Regions from separate parts of the Psychrobacter sp. UBA2514 genome, predicted to be linked through region 1. Evidence: predicted binding sites of a transcription regulator. Region 1 holds the regulator's gene; the other holds the start of a gene.

Region 1 (4,441 bases):
TTTTTGTACGCCGACTCGCGTCATGATGCACATGTTGAGGAGCGAGCGGGTATCGCCAGATTGCAAGGCGAACGCGGCAATGGGATTGGCAATTTGAGTGAGATTTGGGAGGCGCAAGAGACAGGCAGTAGTAAAGAGACTGCGCTACTCAAAGTGGTCGATCGCTTACTGCCATTTTTGCTCAACTTAAATACTGAAGGCAAAACGTGGCGTGAGCTTGGAGTGACACGTAGTCAAGTCGCAGGTGCACATGCGTTCATTCAAGACAGCTTTGCTCCTATTCATAAATGGCTATCACACAATATTGACTATGCGACCCAGCAAGGATGGTTGATCGACGCGTAAATCTATAAAAACGCTAGGTATAAAAAAGCCCAGTTGAGCATTGTGATATACGCTTCACTGGGCTTTTATTTTTTATTATATTAGAAATAAATTACGGTTTCGTGACACCCAGTAATTGACCCATTTTTACAAAACTATTGGCTTTCATGGTCTCTTGCCAGTCGGCTTTTGCTGCTTTTGGCAACACTACGATAGCCGTTGATCCTAAATAAAAACGACCAAGCTCTTCGCCTGCCGCAAACTGCATATCGTGATCCGCTTCTTGTATATCATCCGTGCGGGTAATTTTGCCAGTGGCGACGGTTTCGATACCAGCGACAATCATAGCGCCTACCATGACAACGGCCGCTTTGCCATACTTGGTATCAAACATGCAGATCAAACGCTCATTACGTGCAAACAAGTCCGGCACATTAGCTGCCGTGGTATTGTTGACCGAAAACAGCGTACCAGGGACATAGCGAGTCTTGGTCAGCGTACCGGCAAATGGCATATGAACACGGTGGTAATTGCTAGGTGCTAGGTAGATTGTCGCAAAACTACCATCGGCAAAATAACGGCCATCTTCGCTATCAGCAAGCAATTGGCCAACGTCATAGTGACGCCCTTTGGCTTGTAGCATTTTATGATCTTTAATTTGCCCAAGCTGAGAGATGATACCGTCAGCAGGACTAACGATGCCGTTTGCGGTGGTATCGATGGTGCGAGCATCTTCTTTTAGTTCACGGGTAAAAAAGTCATTAAAACTCTCATAAGCATTAAGGCTCTGGCGCTCATACTCATCTAGGCTGATATTATAAGCTTTGGCAAAACCACGGATAAAGGTGCGTTTGACATAAGGATGACGACTGGCGGCCAAACGTCCAGCGACTTTACTGAGCTTTTGCTGCGGTACCAGCTGTTGTAAGGTGGTAAATACATTCATAATAAGGCTACCAAAATAGGATGTGATGTCATTATTGCATAGGCAAGTTAATGGCCATATTTTATCATGGACAGCGTATTATTGTCTGACCATAAACTGTAAGCCATTTATAAATAAAGAAGGTCGTAAATGAAAGCACTGATACAACGAGTGAGCCGTGCCAGCGTCACTATCGATGAGCATTGTGTTGGCAAAATTGATCATGGGATATTGGCCTATATTGGGTTGGGTCATGATGATGATTTCGCCGCCGCCAAGCGAATGATTGACAAAATATTGACCTATCGTATTTTTGAAAATGATGACGATCCTGCCAAATTTGGTAAACTGGATAAAAACGTCCAGCAAGTCGGCGGCGGATTGTTATTAGTGTCACAATTTACGCTGATGGCAAAAACGGATAAAGGTCGCCGCCCTGACTTTGGTGGCGCGATGGCACCTGATGCGGCCCAAGCGCTGTTCGAGCAACTCATCGACTATGCCAAAACCCAGTATCCGAATGTAGCCACTGGTCAGTTTGGCGCTGATATGCAAGTTGAAAGCATCAATGATGGACCACTTAATTTTCTATTGGAGATCTGACATCAGAGTGTCATCAGGCTGTCATAATTAATCCGTTTAATAGATAGAGACTGGTGAGTATTTATCGCCTTTTTATATGCCAGATTTTGTCCGCTAACACCGAGAATGTCCTATGTATAATGAGAAAATTTTGATTGTTGAAGATGAACCTGCGATTCGTGAAATGGTTGTGATGACGCTAGAAATGGCTGGGTTTGATAGCCTACAAGCGGCTGACGTATCAGAAGCGCATCAGCAAGTGGTCGATCATAGACCGTCATTAATATTATTAGATTGGATGTTGCCCGGAGACAAGAGCGGTGTTGATTTTTGTCGTATGCTCAAAAGCGATGAGATGCTCTCTGAGATACCCGTCATTATGCTAACGGCCAAAAGCGAAGAAGACAGCAAGGTTCACGGCCTCGATGCAGGTGCAGATGATTACATGACTAAGCCTTTTTCGACGCGCGAGCTGATTTCCAGAATCAAAGCGGTCTTGCGCCGTAGTAGCGCGATGAGTAGCGACAAGCCTATCGAAATTGGTCAGCTGAGTCTCGATACCAAAAGCCAGCGCGTGACAGCCGCAGGAAAAGTCATCGAGGTCGGCCCAACAGAATATCGCTTATTAGCATTTTTTATGAGTCACCCAGAGCGCGCTTACACAAGAACGCAGCTGCTCGATCAGGTTTGGGGCGGTAACGTTTATATCGAAGATCGAACCATTGATGTACATATCAAGCGTCTACGTAAACTATTGCGCCCTTATGATTGTGATACATTGATACAAACGGTGCGCGGTACAGGCTATCGGTTCTCTAGTCTTATTGAGCCAAGCTAATCTTATATAAGTTGATTTTTGATAACTTGATCTTGTATGAACAATGCCACCATAACAATAAATAAAATAGCGGATAGTGGTAAGGATAAGAAATGAACAAGATAGCGCCAGCAAAAAAGAAAAAAGACCATAACTATAATAATGACCAGCAAGATGCGCCAGTACAAATCGCTAGCCAAAATGCGGCGGAGCAATTAGAGAAAATCAGAAGTGCGCTGCGAGCATTGCGAGATGCGGTCATCTTACTGAATGAAGATGATGGGTTAGAGTGGTGGAATCAGGCGGCGCAGGATCTCTTGTCACTGCAGCCAGCTGACAAAGGCCAAAGTGTGTTTGACTTTATCATTGTGCCCGAGTTTCGCCAGTACTATCAAAACACCACCCTGCCCAATGATGGTATTCATATAGAATCGTGGCGCGATCCCAGTCGTTATCTAAAGTGTGAGCTCACGCCTTTTGGTGATGAGAAGCTATTATTTATTTATGATGTGACCCGCGTGCAGCATTTAGAGCAAATGCGCCAAGACTTCGTGGCGAATGTCTCGCACGAGCTACGCACACCGCTGACAGTAATGATGGGCTATTTGGAGAACTTCTCTCACCAACCAGACATGCCGCCGCAGTGGCGTCGCGGTTTTGAGCTGATGACCCAGCAAACAGCCCGTATGAATCGAATCGTAAATGACTTATTACTGCTCTCCAAGATTGAAATCGAAGAGACGCATGAGTTTAATGATGTCGATATGACCAAACTCCTCACCAATATCTATGATGATGCACAGGCATATAACCAAGCGTACAAGCACACCATTCATTTGCACATAGATACTTATGATGGGTTATATGGGTCAGAGGTGTACTTGATCAGCGCCTTGTCCAACTTAGTCATCAATGCGATTAAATATACGCCAAAAGGCGGTAATATTACCATCAGTTGGACGCAGACATCGGATGGGTGCCGATTTGCCGTTGAGGACGATGGACTTGGTATCGCACCAGAACATATTGCGCGTTTGACGGAGCGCTTTTATCGTATTGATAAAGGGCGTAGTCGTGCCACAGGCGGTACAGGATTAGGGCTGGCTATCGTGAAGCACGTTTTGCATCAGCACGAAGCGCAGTTGCAGATTGACTCAATAGAGGGAGAGGGGTCGACATTTAGCGTGGTATTTCCAGCCGCGTATGTAAGGTCGGCTGCGACAAATTAGTACAGGCATTGCCCCATATTGTTTAGACTCGTCATGCGGATTTATTTAGCATGACTAATTTAGTATACCTAGTCTTTTTGCAAAAGCGGGTAAGGGTTGACGGCACTGCCATTGATATAAATACCGTAATGTACATGTGGCGGTGTCCCTTTTGCATTACCGCTATCACCCACATAGCCGATAATATCGCCTTGATTGACCCAATCATTGGGCGCAATATCGGCATAGTCTTCTAGATGCGCATAATAATGACCAGCACCGCCAGGCCCTACCACGACGACCACGCGCCCACCCAAGTTATTCTCACCAACCTTACTCACAATTCCCTGCGTGGTTGACTGTATCGGCGTGCCACGTTCTGCAAAGATATCGATGCCTTCATGTGAGCGCCCTTGACTGCGTGCCGCACCCCAAGTGTCCGTCAGGTTTTTCTCTGGCAGTGGACTGGGGAGACTGTTTTCTGTTGGCAGTTCTTGTTGTAATAGGCTCATCTGCTGCCACTTGGCGACCACAAATGATTGGGTCTGCTCGCTAATGCTGGGTAGCAGCTTATCAAAGACAAAT
Region 2 (4,441 bases), on a different contig from region 1:
ATGCTTAGGCTTATCGGTTACCTGCTTTGTGATCCATGCGCATGAGCATCAGTTTGGCCAACGACAGCACGATGAAGGTGATAATAAACAAGATTAAGCCCAGATGTAGTAAAGATGCTAGATGCAGCTCACTTGACGCTTCGGCAAACTCATTGGCCAATGCTGAGGTGATGGTCACACCAGAAGTAAATAGACTTGGGCTGATATTGAACGCATTACCGATCAAGAAAGTCACTGCCATGGTCTCACCGAGCGCACGACCCAGTCCCAAAATCACGCCGCCAACGACACCCGCTTTGGTATAAGGCAAGATAATCTTGAACATCACTTCCCACGTCGTCGCACCCATACCGTAGGCCGACTCTTTGAGTAGATCTGGCACCACAGAGAAAACATCACGCATGGTGGCAGCGATAAAAGGGATAATCATGATGGCAAGTACCAAGGACGCGGTAAACATCCCTAGTCCCATGGGTGCGCCTGTAAACAGCTTACCGATGATCGGTAGCGGGCCCACATGCTCAATAAACCATGGCTGAATATGCTCACCAAAGAAAGGCGCAAAGACAAACAAGCCCCACATCCCATAAATGATAGAAGGAATACCTGCCAACAGCTCAATGGCAATGCCAAGCGGTTTTTTGAGGAACTTTGGACACATTTCGGTCAAAAATATCGCAATACCAAAACTGACTGGTACAGCGATAACAATCGCGATAAATGACGTCACCAAGGTGCCATAAATAGGCGCGAGTGCCCCGTACTCATTGGCAACCGTATCCCAATTATTACTGCTATAAAACCCCAGACCAAACTCTTGGATACTCGGCCACGCCCCAACAATCAGAGACACCAAAATGCCCCCTAACGATAGGAGGACGAGTATGGCAAACGCTTTGGTAGAGTTGACAAATAAAGCGTCGTAACGTTTTTGTTTAGCCAGTTGGGACCTTAAGTCTGTCATAAGTGTCTCAGCATTGAATGGGTGAATTCAAAAAACCAGGGGGTTCATTTCGTTTTATGACAGCAAACGCAACTTGTATCCGTACTAATGGTTATCGTGAAACATAGCGATTAGTGTTTTGGTCAAATTTGCTGTGATAAAACCTCTCAAACCACTACCGGAGAATAGTGGCTTAAGAGGAGATCAAAAAGTCATTAAGCAGCAGCTTGTACAGATCGTTTATTGCGCTGGCTTATAAACAGGCTGTCCATCGCTACCTTTGACCTCATTCCATTTCTCTTTGAATAGAGCCACTGCTGTATCAGAGAATGGGACATAGTCTAGCGCCATGGCATCATCATCACCTTGGGTATACGCCCAGTCAAAGAAGTTCAACACGCCAGCGACTTGCTGAGGATTCTCTGGTTGCTTGTGTACTAAGATGAAAGTAGCAGCAGCGATTGGCCATGCTTGATCCGTCTCAGAGTTGGTGATGACTTTATAAAAGCCTTCTTGTTGTGACCAATCGATGTCACCAGCGGCGGCAAAGGTTTCAGCAGATGGCTGCACGATATTGCCCGCGGCATTTTTAAGCGCGGCATGTGACATGTTGTTTTGCTTGGCGTAGGCATACTCCACATAGCCGATAGAGTTTTTCATGCGGTTGACGTAGCTTGAGACGCCCTCATTACCTTTACCACCTGCACCAGTCGCAGAGGTTGGCCACTTGACCGTTTTATCAACCCCAACGCTGTCTTTCCAATCTGGTGATACCTTGGCGAGATAATCGGTAAAGTTAAACGTCGTACCTGAACCATCTGAGCGGAATACTGTGGTGATGGCGGCATCTGGCAAAGTCAAATCTGGGTTCAAGGCTTTGATCGCAGGATCATTCCAGTTATTGATTTTACCCAGATAGATATTGGCTAAGGTTTCACCATCTAGCTTCAACTGACCTGGCTCAACGCCATCGATGTTAACGATTGGCACAACGCCACCAATCACGGTTGGGAACTGGATAAGACCAGACTCTTCAAGCTCTTCAGGTGTTAATGGCGCATCAGAAGCACCAAAATCGACGGTTTTTGATTGGATTTGTTTGATACCACCAGATGAGCCAATAGATTGATAGTTGACTTGGCCACCTGTGGCAGCGTTATAGTCAGAAGACCATTTGGCATAGATCGGCTGCGGGAATGATGCGCCTGCACCTGTGATATTCATGGCGATGTTTTCAGCAGATTTGAAACCCGTGTCAGCAGAAGGCGTTGCCTGAGTCTGAGTGGTGGTTTCAGCCGTGGTAGCGGCGCTACTGGTCGTATCAGCAGCTGGTTCTGCCGTCTCTGTTGACTTATTACACGCCGTAAGCATTAATGTACAACTAACGGCCACTGCTAATAACGAATAACGCATGTAGGACTCCTAAAATTTAACAACGATATAAAAAAGCATTGTTTGTGATATGAGCGTTATCTTGCCAAATCTTTATGACAGTTTAATGACAACCTCTCAAATCCTGCATTCGCTTTACACAATATTTAGCAATCGCCTCTAAGTATCAGTAATATCAAGGAATTTTAATTACTATCAATAACTCCTGTTCTTTGTATCCATGCTAAATAGCAAAATAAGCGCCTGATATTTTCATCCAAATTCCATTAGCCGTTAACGCAGAATTTTGTTAGTATGAAGAAGATTTACAACACTGACAGACTCGGGGTGCGGTGTAGCATTGGCCTACTTTATTAAACGTTTATAGTTAAACATTGATAAAAGTAGCCGCTTATCTACATTCGCTGAGAGATCACCCGCCGAACCTGATGCGGTTAGTACCGACGCAGGGAAGTCTTAAGCACGTTGTTATTGATGACAACGGACGCGTAGAAATACTTTTTTATCATCGCTATTGTCTAACGATGCACGCCGCATACGTAGATAACGAGAGAAGATAGAAAGGGGCGTCCACTATTTGATGACCATTAACCGCGACAACTTCTTTGCTCGCTGTTAGGTGTTGATAATATAAATTTGTCTGAATGACGAGTGTTTGCCCCGCAGCTACTGGCGGTGTTGCTTTTATTCAAAAACCAACACGCTAGGACAGCATATGACTATTTCAAACAGCAGCTCTTTTGACAGTGCCTCAGCGGCATCACAAGTCCAAACGCACAACCCAGCCGATAACATACCTCTCGTATCAGACACCAAAGCCGATAAAAAAGCCGACGCACTAAAAACGCCTGCCCACCGCGCCGCCAGTGATGCACGCTTTGAAGAAGACGCGCGCGACTTACACCGTATCCTACCCGCCTCGCGCAAAGTCTATATCGAAGGCTCACGGCCTGATATTCAAGTACCGATGCGTGAAATCAGCTTAACGGATACGCCAGTTGGCGGTACGGGTGATAAGGATGGCGAGCACAATCCGCCTTTTTATGTGTACGATACTTCAGGTGTGTACACTGACCCCAATGTCGAGATTGATCTGACCCGCGGTCTACCCAAACTGCGTGAAAACTGGATCGCTGAGCGCGGTGATACCGAGCAACTAAGCGGTCTATCTAGCTCGTACGGGCAAGCGCGTGCTCGTGACATCAGTACTGCCAACCTCAGGTTTGCTCATATTGACAAACCGCGCCGTGCCAAAGCAGGGAAAAACGTCACGCAGATTTACTACGCGCGTCGCGGCATCATTACCCCTGAGATGGAATATATTGCGATACGTGAGACGCAAAAGCAGCATGAACTGACTGACATGCGTCAACATGAGGGTGAGAGCTTCGGTGCCAATATGCCCAAAATTATCACCCCTGAGTTTGTCCGTGATGAAGTAGCCGCTGGACGCGCAATTATCCCCAACAACATCAACCACCCTGAATCTGAGCCAATGATTATCGGGCGTAACTTTTTGGTAAAAATCAATGCCAATATCGGCAACTCAGCGCTCGGCTCATCGATCGATGAAGAAGTCTCCAAAATGACGTGGGCCACGCGTTGGGGCGCGGATACCATCATGGATTTATCGACGGGCAATCACATTCACGAAACCCGCGAATGGCTAATCCGTAACTCGCCTGTGCCGATTGGTACCGTACCGATTTATCAAGCCTTAGAAAAAGTCGATGGCGTCGCTGAAGATCTGACGTGGGAGATATTCCGTGATACCTTGATCGAGCAAGCCGAGCAAGGTGTGGATTACTTTACCATTCACGCAGGCGTCCTGCTCCGCTATGTACCGCTCACCGCAAAGCGTTTGACAGGTATCGTCTCACGCGGTGGCTCTATCATGGCGCAGTGGTGTCTGGCGCATCACAAAGAGAGCTTTTTATACACGCATTTTGAAGATATCTGCGAGATTATGAAGCAATACGATGTGGCGTTCAGTCTAGGTGATGGCCTACGCCCCGGCTGCTTGCAAGATGCCAATGATGAAGCGCAGTTCGGTGAGCTACGCACCCTTGGAGAATTGACCAAAGTGGCATGGGAGCACGACGTACA

What was found. Region 1 encodes PhoB, which activates phosphate uptake and scavenging genes when phosphate is short. Its sites were predicted from a motif close to TGTCATNAANCTGTCATAA; they were not measured.
Region 2: pstS (phosphate ABC transporter substrate-binding protein PstS) is a predicted target of PhoB. The motif match lies at 2,429-2,447, and genes of this name have one in related genera.

Annotation. Positions count from the first base shown of each region.
Region 1 covers NZ_DDNS01000022.1:50,717-55,157, forward strand. The annotation lists gene B3V51_RS07705 (HD domain-containing protein) at 1-345, shown strand, start outside; gene asd (archaetidylserine decarboxylase) at 437-1,270, opposite strand; gene dtd (D-aminoacyl-tRNA deacylase) at 1,400-1,852, shown strand; gene phoB (phosphate regulon transcriptional regulator PhoB) at 1,965-2,669, shown strand; gene phoR (phosphate regulon sensor histidine kinase PhoR) at 2,762-3,877, shown strand; gene B3V51_RS07730 (M23 family metallopeptidase) at 3,946-4,441, opposite strand, start outside.
Region 2 covers NZ_DDNS01000012.1:36,118-40,558, forward strand. The annotation lists gene pstC (phosphate ABC transporter permease subunit PstC) at 11-964, opposite strand; gene pstS (phosphate ABC transporter substrate-binding protein PstS) at 1,184-2,356, opposite strand; TPP riboswitch at 2,649-2,804, shown strand; gene thiC (phosphomethylpyrimidine synthase ThiC) at 3,051-4,441, shown strand, end outside.